Regions from separate parts of the Halorhodospira sp. 9621 genome, predicted to be linked through region 1. Evidence: riboswitches for the same ligand, from Rfam matches in the RefSeq annotation. Region 1 holds a riboswitch; the other holds the start of a gene.
What was found. A riboswitch is a leader RNA that binds a small molecule or an ion and turns the genes downstream of it on or off. The one in region 1 is predicted to bind cobalamin.
Positions count from the first base shown of each region.

Region 2: another riboswitch for cobalamin. It lies ahead of LRF89_RS01435 (ABC transporter substrate-binding protein); the one in region 1 lies ahead of LRF89_RS04395 (TonB-dependent receptor plug domain-containing protein).

Region 1 covers NZ_JAJNRD010000005.1:107,958-112,661, forward strand. The annotation lists gene cobO (cob(I)yrinic acid a,c-diamide adenosyltransferase) at 1-30, shown strand, start outside; gene LRF89_RS04390 (cobyric acid synthase) at 27-1,475, shown strand; cobalamin riboswitch at 1,593-1,826, shown strand; gene LRF89_RS04395 (TonB-dependent receptor plug domain-containing protein) at 1,956-3,995, shown strand; gene LRF89_RS04400 (hydrolase) at 4,009-4,704, opposite strand, start outside.
Region 2 covers NZ_JAJNRD010000002.1:35,611-40,314, forward strand. The annotation lists gene LRF89_RS01430 (FecCD family ABC transporter permease) at 1-911, opposite strand, end outside; gene LRF89_RS01435 (ABC transporter substrate-binding protein) at 904-2,019, opposite strand; cobalamin riboswitch at 2,161-2,333, opposite strand; gene LRF89_RS01440 (HD-GYP domain-containing protein) at 2,574-3,749, shown strand; gene LRF89_RS01445 (class I SAM-dependent methyltransferase) at 3,751-4,308, opposite strand; gene LRF89_RS01450 (HD-GYP domain-containing protein) at 4,426-4,704, shown strand, end outside.

The DNA of each region.
Region 1 (4,704 bases):
GTGCGCGCCCAGCCGGGGATCGAGTGGTGAGTGCCCGCACCCTCATGCTCCAGGGCACCTGCTCCGGCGCCGGCAAGACGGCGCTGGTAGCCGGTCTCTGCCGCCTGCTCGCCCGCCATGGGGTCCGCGTGGCGCCGTTCAAGCCGCAGAACATGAGCAACAACGCGGCGGTCACCCGCGACGGCGGCGAGATCGGCCGAGGCCAGTGGCTCCAGGCCCTGGCCGCCGGGGTGCCGGCGCACACCGACATGAACCCGGTGCTGCTCAAGCCCGAGGCCGAGCGCACCGCCCAGGTGGTGCTCCAGGGCCAGGTCACCGGGCGGCTCGAGGCGCGCGCCTTCCGTGAGGCCCGCCAGCCGCTGCTGCCGCCGGTGCTCGAGTCCTTCGAGCGCCTGCGTGCCGCCTACGACGTGGTGCTGGTCGAGGGCGCCGGCTCGCCGGCAGAGCCCAATCTCCGCCAGGGGGACATCGCCAACATGGGCTTCGCCGAGGCCGCCGACGTCCCGGTCTGGCTGGTGGGCGATATCGACCGCGGCGGCGTCTTCGCCTCCCTGCTCGGCACCCTGGAGTGGCTTGATGCGGCCGACCGGCGCCGGGTCGAGGCGCTGATCATTAACCGCTTCCGGGGCAGCCCGGAGTTGCTCGGCGAGGCGCCGGCGCAGCTCGCCGAGCGCGGGGGCGTGCCGGTGATCGGCGTGGTCCCGGCGGTGCCCGATCTGCACCTGCCCGAGGAGGACGCCCCCTACCGGATGGCCGGGCCGCGCGGCCCCGGCGGCGCCCTGCAGGTGGTGGCGGTGGCCTATCCGCGGATGAGCAACCACGACGACCTCGACGCCCTGGATGCGGAGTCCGGGGTCCACGTCCGCTTCGCCCGGCAGCCGCGGGATCTCGACGGGGCGGATCTGATCGTCCTGCCCGGCTCCAAGCACGTCTTCTCGGATCTGGCCTGGCTGCGTGAATCCGGCGTGGCCGAGGCGCTGCTGCGCCACTGTCGGTATGGAGGCCGGGTGGTCGGCCTGTGTGGCGGGCTGCAGATGCTCGGCGAGCACATCGAGGACCCGGAAGGGGTCGAGGGCGGCGGCAGCGCCCCGGGCCTAGGCCTGCTGCCGGTGCGCACCCGCCTGGCGGCGACCAAGCAGCTGGCCGAGGTGCACGGCCACGCCGAGTGGCCGGCGCCGGTGACCGTCACCGGCTACGAGATCCACCACGGTGTCACCGGCGCCCAAGAGGGCCTCTTCCCCTTCGTGGCGCGCTCCGACGACGGCCGCGTGCTCGGCAGCTACCTCCACCGGCTCTTCGACAGCGGGCCGTTCCGCCGCGCCCTGCTGGTGGAGTGGTTCGCCCTGGAGGGCGAGGGTGGCGACGAGCAGGCGCGCATCGAGGCGGAGCTGGATCGCCTTGCCGACACCCTGGAGCAGGCCCTGGAACCCGCCTGGCTGGAGGCGCTCGGCGTGCCGGGGCGGCCGGCGGGCTAGGTGCGCGTTCCGTCGGTGCATCCCCCGGGGGTGGGCACGGGGATCGCGCCCCCTGCGACGAACTGTCCGGCTCGTCGATTTGCAACCGGCCGATCAGCCTGCCTAAACTCCGCGACTTCGATGTGGGTGCCCGCAGGCGCAACAGGATCGCCTGGGGTTAAACGGGAAGTCCGGTCCAGCTGCACCCAGCAGTGAAGCCGGCGCTGCCCCCGCAACGGTAGGTGGGGCCTGCGGATCACAGGCCACTGCGAGACAGCCGTCACCCGGCGGCCCTCGCGGGAAGGCGATCCGCAACGACGCATCCAGCGTCCCCCCACGAGCCCGGAGACCGGCCCACAGCAACCCACGAAACGGCGTGCGGGCGGCGCGCCTGGGGGTGAGCTTGCCGGTGATCCCATCCGTCCGGCGGCGGCGCTGCAGCCGTCGTCGCTCCCCCAGTTTGAGTCGCCAGCGCCCGTCGCAAGACGAGGAGCGCTGAACATGAATCCGAACGATCGAAAACCCGGGCGCCTGCTCGGTGCCTTGCTGGCCACGGCGGTGTCGGTCCCGGCCCACGCCGCGGACGATGACCAACCGATCGCTTCCTCCACCGATCTGTCGCCGGTGCGCATCGAGGCCGGCGGCGATCCCCTGGGACGCGGCGCGGACAGCGAAGCCCTGCAGCGCCGCCAGGCCTCCAGCAGCGCCGAGATCTTCCGCGGCGAGGCCTCGGCCGGGGTCGGTGGCGGCAGCCGCAACGCCCAGCGCCTCTACCTGCGCGGTGTCGAGTCGAGCAACCTCAACGTCAGCGTCGACGGCGCCCGCCAGGGGCGCAATCTTCACCAGCACCGCGGTGGCCTGACCGGCCTCGACCCGGACCTGCTGCGGTCGGCCGATCTCGACCCGCGTCCGGCGGCGGACCAGGGCCCCGGTGCCCTGGGGGGGTCGGTTCGCTTTGAGACCGTGGATGCCCAGGACCTGCTCGACCCCGACGAGGAGATCGGGGCCCGCCTGCGCGCTGGCTACGCCAGCGCCGACGAGGCCGAGCGCGGCTCGGCCACCGCCTTCGGCCGGCTGGGCGGCGACTGGGGCGTCCTGGCCCACATCGGTGCGGTCAACCGGGATGACTACCGCGTTGGCGGCGGCGGGAGCATGCCGTACTCCGGCGGCCGCGACCGCGACTACCTGGCCCGCATCAGCCGGGTTCCGGCCAGCGGGCACCAGCTGCGCTTCGGCGTGCAGCGCAACACCTTCGAGGGGGACCACCACTACGGTTCCTGGGGCAGTGACTTCGGCGACCCCCGCGAGCGGACCCACCCGAACCAGGAGCTAACGGGCCAGGAGCAGCGGCGTGAGACCTGGACCGCCGAGCACCGCTACCAACCGGCCGACCCCCACGTGGACTGGCAGGCCCGGGTCTACCGCAACGACAATCGCCTCGAGCGCCAGGATGAGGGCACCGCCACCCGGGCCGTGGAGCACGGTGGCGACCTGCGCAACACCTTTACCCTGGACGCTGGGCCGACCCGTCACCGGCTCACCGCCGGTTTCGACTACTACACCGAGGACGGGCGCATCGGCCAGACCGACGGTCCGCGGCTCAGCCACCGCTCGCGCAACTTCGGCGCCTTCCTGCAGAACCGGATGCGTTGGGAGCGGCTGCGCCTCTCGGCGGGGCTGCGCTTCGATGACTACAACACCGACCTGGTGGAGCAGGACCTGGACGGCGACGCCGTCTCGCCCAACCTCAGCGCCGAGCTGGAGATGAGCGCCGGCTGGAGTGCGTTCGCCGGCTACGGCGAGGCGGTCAGCGGCGCCGGTATTTTGCCAATCGGCTGGCTGCAGTACATCGACGATAAGAAGACCAACCTCAACGACGGCGAGCCCTTCGAGGCCGAGGAGTCGCGCCGCACCGAGGGCGGCCTGCGCTACCAGGGGCGGGATTGGATCACGGCCCGCGACCGCTTCGACTTCGAGGCGACGCTCTTCGAGACGCGGATCAAGAACAGTCTGACTCGCACGGATAGCGGGCCCCCCGCCGTATCAAGCGGTCATGGTTATATCGACGGGGTCATTCAGCGCGACCCGGTCCGCCTGCGCGGCTACGAGCTGCGCGCCGCCTGGGGCGTGGGTCCCTACGACGCCCGGCTCTCGTTCCTCAGCGCCGAGGCCGTCGACGACGACGGCGACCCGGTGGGGGTGATCCGGCGCCTGGGCGGGGGCGGCGGTGACCGCCTGGTCTTCGATCAGCGCTGGGCGGCCCACGAGACCCTGACCCTGGGGTACACGCTCACCTGGGTAGGCGATCACACCGACGTCCCCGACGACGAGCCGGAGCGCGACGGCTACCACCTCCATGACGTTCAGGCCGAGTGGCAGCCGTGGGCCGACGACCGCCTGACCCTGGCGCTGGCGGTGCACAACCTCTTCGACGAGCAGTACGCCGAGCACACCTCACTCGTCGACGAGGACGGCGGCAACTTCTACATCCGCGACGAGCCGGGCCGGGACGTCCGGGTGACCGGGACGCTGCGCTTCTAATCCCGGGGCCGGTCTAGCCGGTAGCGGGCGGGTTGCCCAGGGCGGCCTCGATGAGCCCGGCGATCCGCCCGTCCAGCCAGTAGCCGGGCTGGCCGGGCCGGGTGCCGTGGACGAAGCCGACGTGCCCGCCGTGGCGCTGCAGTTCCAGACACACCCCGGGGCCGAGCTCGTCGGCCTGCGGGATGGTCTCCGATGGCACGAAGGGGTCGTCCGCCGCGTGGAGGATCCGGGTGGGCTGGCGGATGGCGCCGAGACGCTGCCGGCAGCTGGCCCGCTGGTAGTAGTCGGCGCTGTCGCGAAAGCCGTGCAGCGGGGCGGTGAGCAGATCGTCGAACTCGCGCAGCCGGCGGATGCGCCGGATCCGCTCCACCGGCACCGGTGCATCGTTGCGGGCGGCGAACTTGGCCGCGGCCATCGCCCGCAGCCGGCGCAGCAGGTAGGCCTGGTAGACGCGCGCAAAGCCCTGCTCCAGGGCTTCGGCGCAGCGGTCCAGCTCGAATGGCACCGAGACGGCCACGGCCAGCGCCACCGGGCTGTCGCCGCGCTCGGCCAGCCAGTTGAGCAGCATCGAGCCGCTCAGCGAGAAGCCCACCACCGCGAGGGGCTGTCCGGGCCGCCGCTCCGCCAGACCGGTGACCACCGCCTCCAGATCGTCCCAGGCCGCCGCGTGGTAGGAGCGCCGATGGCGGTTGGGCCGCCGCCCGGCCCC
Region 2 (4,704 bases), on a different contig from region 1:
TGATCCGAGCCGATCAAAAGCCGCGCTAGGTGCGGCGCCACCAGACCGAGGAAGCCGATCCCGCCGGTGAACGCCACGGTGACCGCGACCAACAGGGCGACCAGGAACATCAGGCCGATGCGCAGCGGACCGACCGCGATCCCCAAGCTGGTGGCGGTCTCGTCACCGAGCAGCAACCGGTTCAGATCGCCGCTTTTCCAGAGGAAGACCGGCAGGGTCGCCACCAGCGCCGCACTGATGAATACGAAGCTCTCCCAGTCGGCGCGGCTGAGGCTGCCCACGCTCCAGAACATGACCTCTCGGGTGGCGTCGGCATCAGCGAAGTAGATCAGCAGCGTCGTGGTCGCCCCGAAGAAGTACATCAGAGCAATGCCGGCGAGGATCAGGCTCATCGGCGTCGCCCCCTTCCACTGCCCGATGAGCAGGATGAGCAGGGACACCGCCATGGCGAAGAGGAAGGCGTTGCCGACGATGCCGTAAACACCGAAGGCCGAGAAGCCGAAAATGATCGCCAGCGCCGCCCCCAGCGAGGCTCCCGAGGCGATCCCCAGGGTGAACGGCGAGGCCATGGGGTTGCGCAGCAGGCTCTGCAGGATGACGCCGCCGAGCGCCAGCCCCATGCCGGCCACCATCGCGGTGGCCAGGCGCGGCAGGCGGATGTTCCAGACCACGTTCTCGGTCTGCGCGCTGACCCACGACGCCCCGAGCGGGCGAGCCACCAGCGCCTGCACCACCTCGCTCAGCGGGATGCCCATCGGGCCCAGCGCCAAGCCAAAGCCCGCCGTAGCCACCAGGGCTGCCGCCAGGCCGAGCAGCACCAGCGTCTTGGCCCGGATCGCGCGCGTGTAGTCGTCAATGAGGCCCCGCGGTGGCGCCGGCCGGACGGGGGTGCCGACGGTCAACTCAGCCATCCTCGAGGCTGCTGAGCTCCATGAGCCGGTCGTAGAGACCGGGGTCGCCGTAGAAGACCTCCAGAATCTCCTCGCCGCGGTCGCGGAGATCGACGCCTGCCATGGCCTCCGGGTAGAGGACGCGAGCCATGTGCACCAGATCGATCAACCCCGTCGCCAGGTCCCAGCCCATGTAGGTGCCCTTGAAGCGGTGGATACGCTCCGCCTCGATGGCTGCTACACCGGACAAGCGCTCATCGTCGAGCACCTCGGCGCGTTCCACGCGACTCGCTCGGGACGGTGTGTGGAGGAGGATATGCTGGGGATCCCAGCTCAGCAGCTCCTCGGCACTGACCTCGCCATCGTCGCCGGCACGGCCGGCAGTGACCATCTCGGCACCGAGCAGCTCGACGGGGAAGTAGAAGGAGACGTGGTTGTAGAGATTGCGCCGGTGGGCCAGATAGACCCGAGGCGGCTGCTCGCCAGCGACCCGCTGCTGCACGGCGGAGACCGTGGCGTGGTAGAAATCGAGCAGCTCTTCGGCCCGCTCCTCGCGACCGGACACTTCGCCGAGGAGCCGGTAGGCCTGTTCGATCTGCTCCTCGACGGCCTCCTGCGACGCCCGCTCCCGGCCCAGGGTGTTCAGCGCCACCACTGGCACGCCCAGCTGTTGCTCGTAGCGTTCTGCCTGTTCGGCCATCGCCTGATCGTCATCACCGCGGCTGAAGGCCCAGTAGATAAACAGATCCGGCTCCGTGGCGAGCACCCGCTCGGCACTGAACTCCGAACCGGGCTGGCCGCCGCCGACCATGGCCACCTCGTCAAGGCGCCCGAAGGCCTCGACCTCGATGGGCTTCGCCTCGGAGAAACGCGAGCCGTACATATCGCTCGGGATGCCCACCAGGCGCTCCTCAACCCCCAGGTGGAGCGCCATGCGGAAGGCGTCGACATTGACCGTGGCGATCCGCTCGGCCGATTCCGGGACCTCCACGCTGCGGCCGAGCATATCCTCAACCTCACGGGTTTCCCGGACACCCCCTCCATCCGGATCATCGTCGAGGGCATCCCCACACCCGCCGAGGATAAGGCCGACCCCGGCCACGAGGGCGATGCATGGATTGCGGTGCATGGCTCCTCCAGTCACTGGATCCAGTACGCCATGCGGGGAGCGGGTCGGAAACGGGCACGCCGTGGCGCTGGGACAGGGCGCGGCTGAAGCTACCGTCACCGCCACGCACGGTTCCCCGCCGTGTGGCTGCGACCCCCAGACCGGTCTCCGGGCTCGCGAGCGGGGTCGAACCCCGGGCGCCGCGCCTTCCCGCACCGGGTGCCAGGGACACCGTGGATGCAGTGGCGATGCAGCGCCCACTCTCGCCTACCGTTGCGGGGACAGCGTCGGCCTTGCCTGCGCCCGCCCGGGCCGCAGTGCGCACCGACTTCCCGACCGTCCCCGGCGCTGTCGGGCGGACCACGCGGCGGGGAACGGCCCCGGCAGCGATGGTAACTGCCAGGTCACCTGGGGAGGCTGGACTTTACGGCCGGCTCGGGGCAGCTGTCAACGCGGCCCGATCGGGCGCCCAGCCGGGCCGATGGCCACAACCTCGAACTTTATGGCACAATTGCGCAGTATCAAAGAAGGGTATGGACGCCCGCGACCCCTCCCGACCCCCCGACGGAGATGTCATGGGCACAGACGCGAATTCACCCTGCCCCCAGGCGGGTGACATAGTCACCGACGCGCTGGATACCCTGCCGCTGAGCGACCAGGAACCGCACCTGCGCCTTAGCGAGCGCTTTGAACGCCTGCGCTGCCATATCAACCAAGCGCTGCCCGGCGGCGCGATCCACCGCATCGCCGTCGCCATCTACGAACCGGACGCCAACCGTCTCAAGACCTACGGCGCCGGCGGCGATGCTCCCAGCCCCCTGGATCACTACGAGACCCGGCTAGGCGAGGCCCCCACCCTGCGCGCCCTGGCCGAGGCGCCGCAGGTGCGCATCATCGACGACTACCGGGAACACCCCAGCCCGAAACCGCACACCGTCAGCATCCGCGAGAGCGGGTTGCGCGCCGGGATGATCCTGCCGCTGCAGCACGACGAGAATTTCTTCGGCTTCCTGTTCCTCAACTCCCGGCGGCCGGGCTACTTCTCGGAGGCCGTCGTCGAGCGGCTGGCGCCTTACATCGACCTGGCCCGCTTGCTCGCCATCACCTCCATCCGCACCACGCAGACCCTGCGCGGCGCGGCGCGCACGGCCATGGCCTTCGGCCGTGCGCGGGACGACGAGACCGGTGGCCACCTCGCCCGGATGGCGGAGTACAGCCGACTGATCGCTCTGGAGCTGGCCGCAGCTCACGGTCTCGGCGACGAATACATCGAGATGGTCTATCAGTTCGCCCCGGTGCATGACGTGGGCAAGATTGCCGTCCCCGACGGCATCCTGCTCAAGCCCGGCCGGCTCACCGACGAGGAGTTCGCGCAGATGCGCGAGCACGTCAGCCGCGGCGTGGCCATGGTGCTGGCGATGACCGAGGAGCTGGGGCTGAGCGAGGACCGGCGGGCGGCCATCATGCGCAACATCGTCGCCTACCACCACGAGCGCCTTGACGGCAGCGGGTATCCGACCGGTGCACGCGGCGAGCAGATCCCGCTGGAGGGGCGCATTGTGGCCGTCGCCGACGTCTTCGACGCCCTGACCAGCGAGCGCCCCTACAAACGGCCTTGGGGTTTCGCCGAGGCTGCCGAGACCCTGCGAGCCGAGGCAAAGGCGGGCAAGCTGTGCGGGGAGTGCGTGGAGGCTTTCCTGCGCCGGGGCGCCGAGATCGAGGCGATCAGACAGCGCCACGGCCACCGCTGAGCTAGCCGCACACGTCCAAACGAGCGCGACAGGCCCGCGGAATCCGGTAGAGATAGACCGGGGCGTCCAGGCGCACGGGCGGCCGGTGCACGGCGCACGGTTGCCAGCCCGGGATGCGGAACGTGTTGCTCACCACCAGCGCCCCGGCGGGCAACTCCCGGCGCCATCGCGGCTCGAGCTCGCGAATCGCCTCAAGGTGCAGATAGCAAACCACCGCACGGGCATCACGGAAGGACACCTGGCGCAGGTCGCGGCGCCGGAATTCGACATTGGGCACCGGCCGGATCCACTGCAGCAGGCAGGCGAACAACCACGGCAGCGGCGAGAGCTCGTACCCGATCACCCGGGCCCGCGGGCACCGTCGCCCCACCGCCCGGGCCAGCCCGCCCCATCCAGAGCCAGCCTCGATCACCGTTCCCTCGAGCTCGTCCGGTAGCGCAGCAATCACCAACTCCTGCCCCAGACGTGTGGAGGGCAGCGGCGAGATGCCCGTGACCACCGTGTAGCCGACGATCAGCAGCATGCCCCCCAGCATGACGACAAGAATCAACGCCTCCAAAAACACCGTTCCTCCATGGAGTCTCGCACAGCCCCGCCCAGGGCCGGTTCGTTCCGCGGGCGTATACCCACGCATAGGCTGGTAGAATGGTCGGAGCCGGACAACGAGCCTGAGACCATGAACCAGCGGGCCATCCCCACCAAGCGGGCCACCGTTCAAGCCGACGACCTGGCGCTCGGAAAGCCCGTGCCCTACGACATCGAGGACGCCTACGGGCACCTACTGCTGCGGCGCGGCTCGATTCTGCGCTCCCGCGAGCAGCTGGAGCGGCTCCTGCAGATCGGCCGGACGCCCTACCACGTGGCCGCCCGGCGTCAAGAGACCGGCGGGGTCTCGCGGCGGCGCGAGCTCGCCTTGGCCGCTTTCCGCAACCCCTTCGACCTGATCTATCAGATC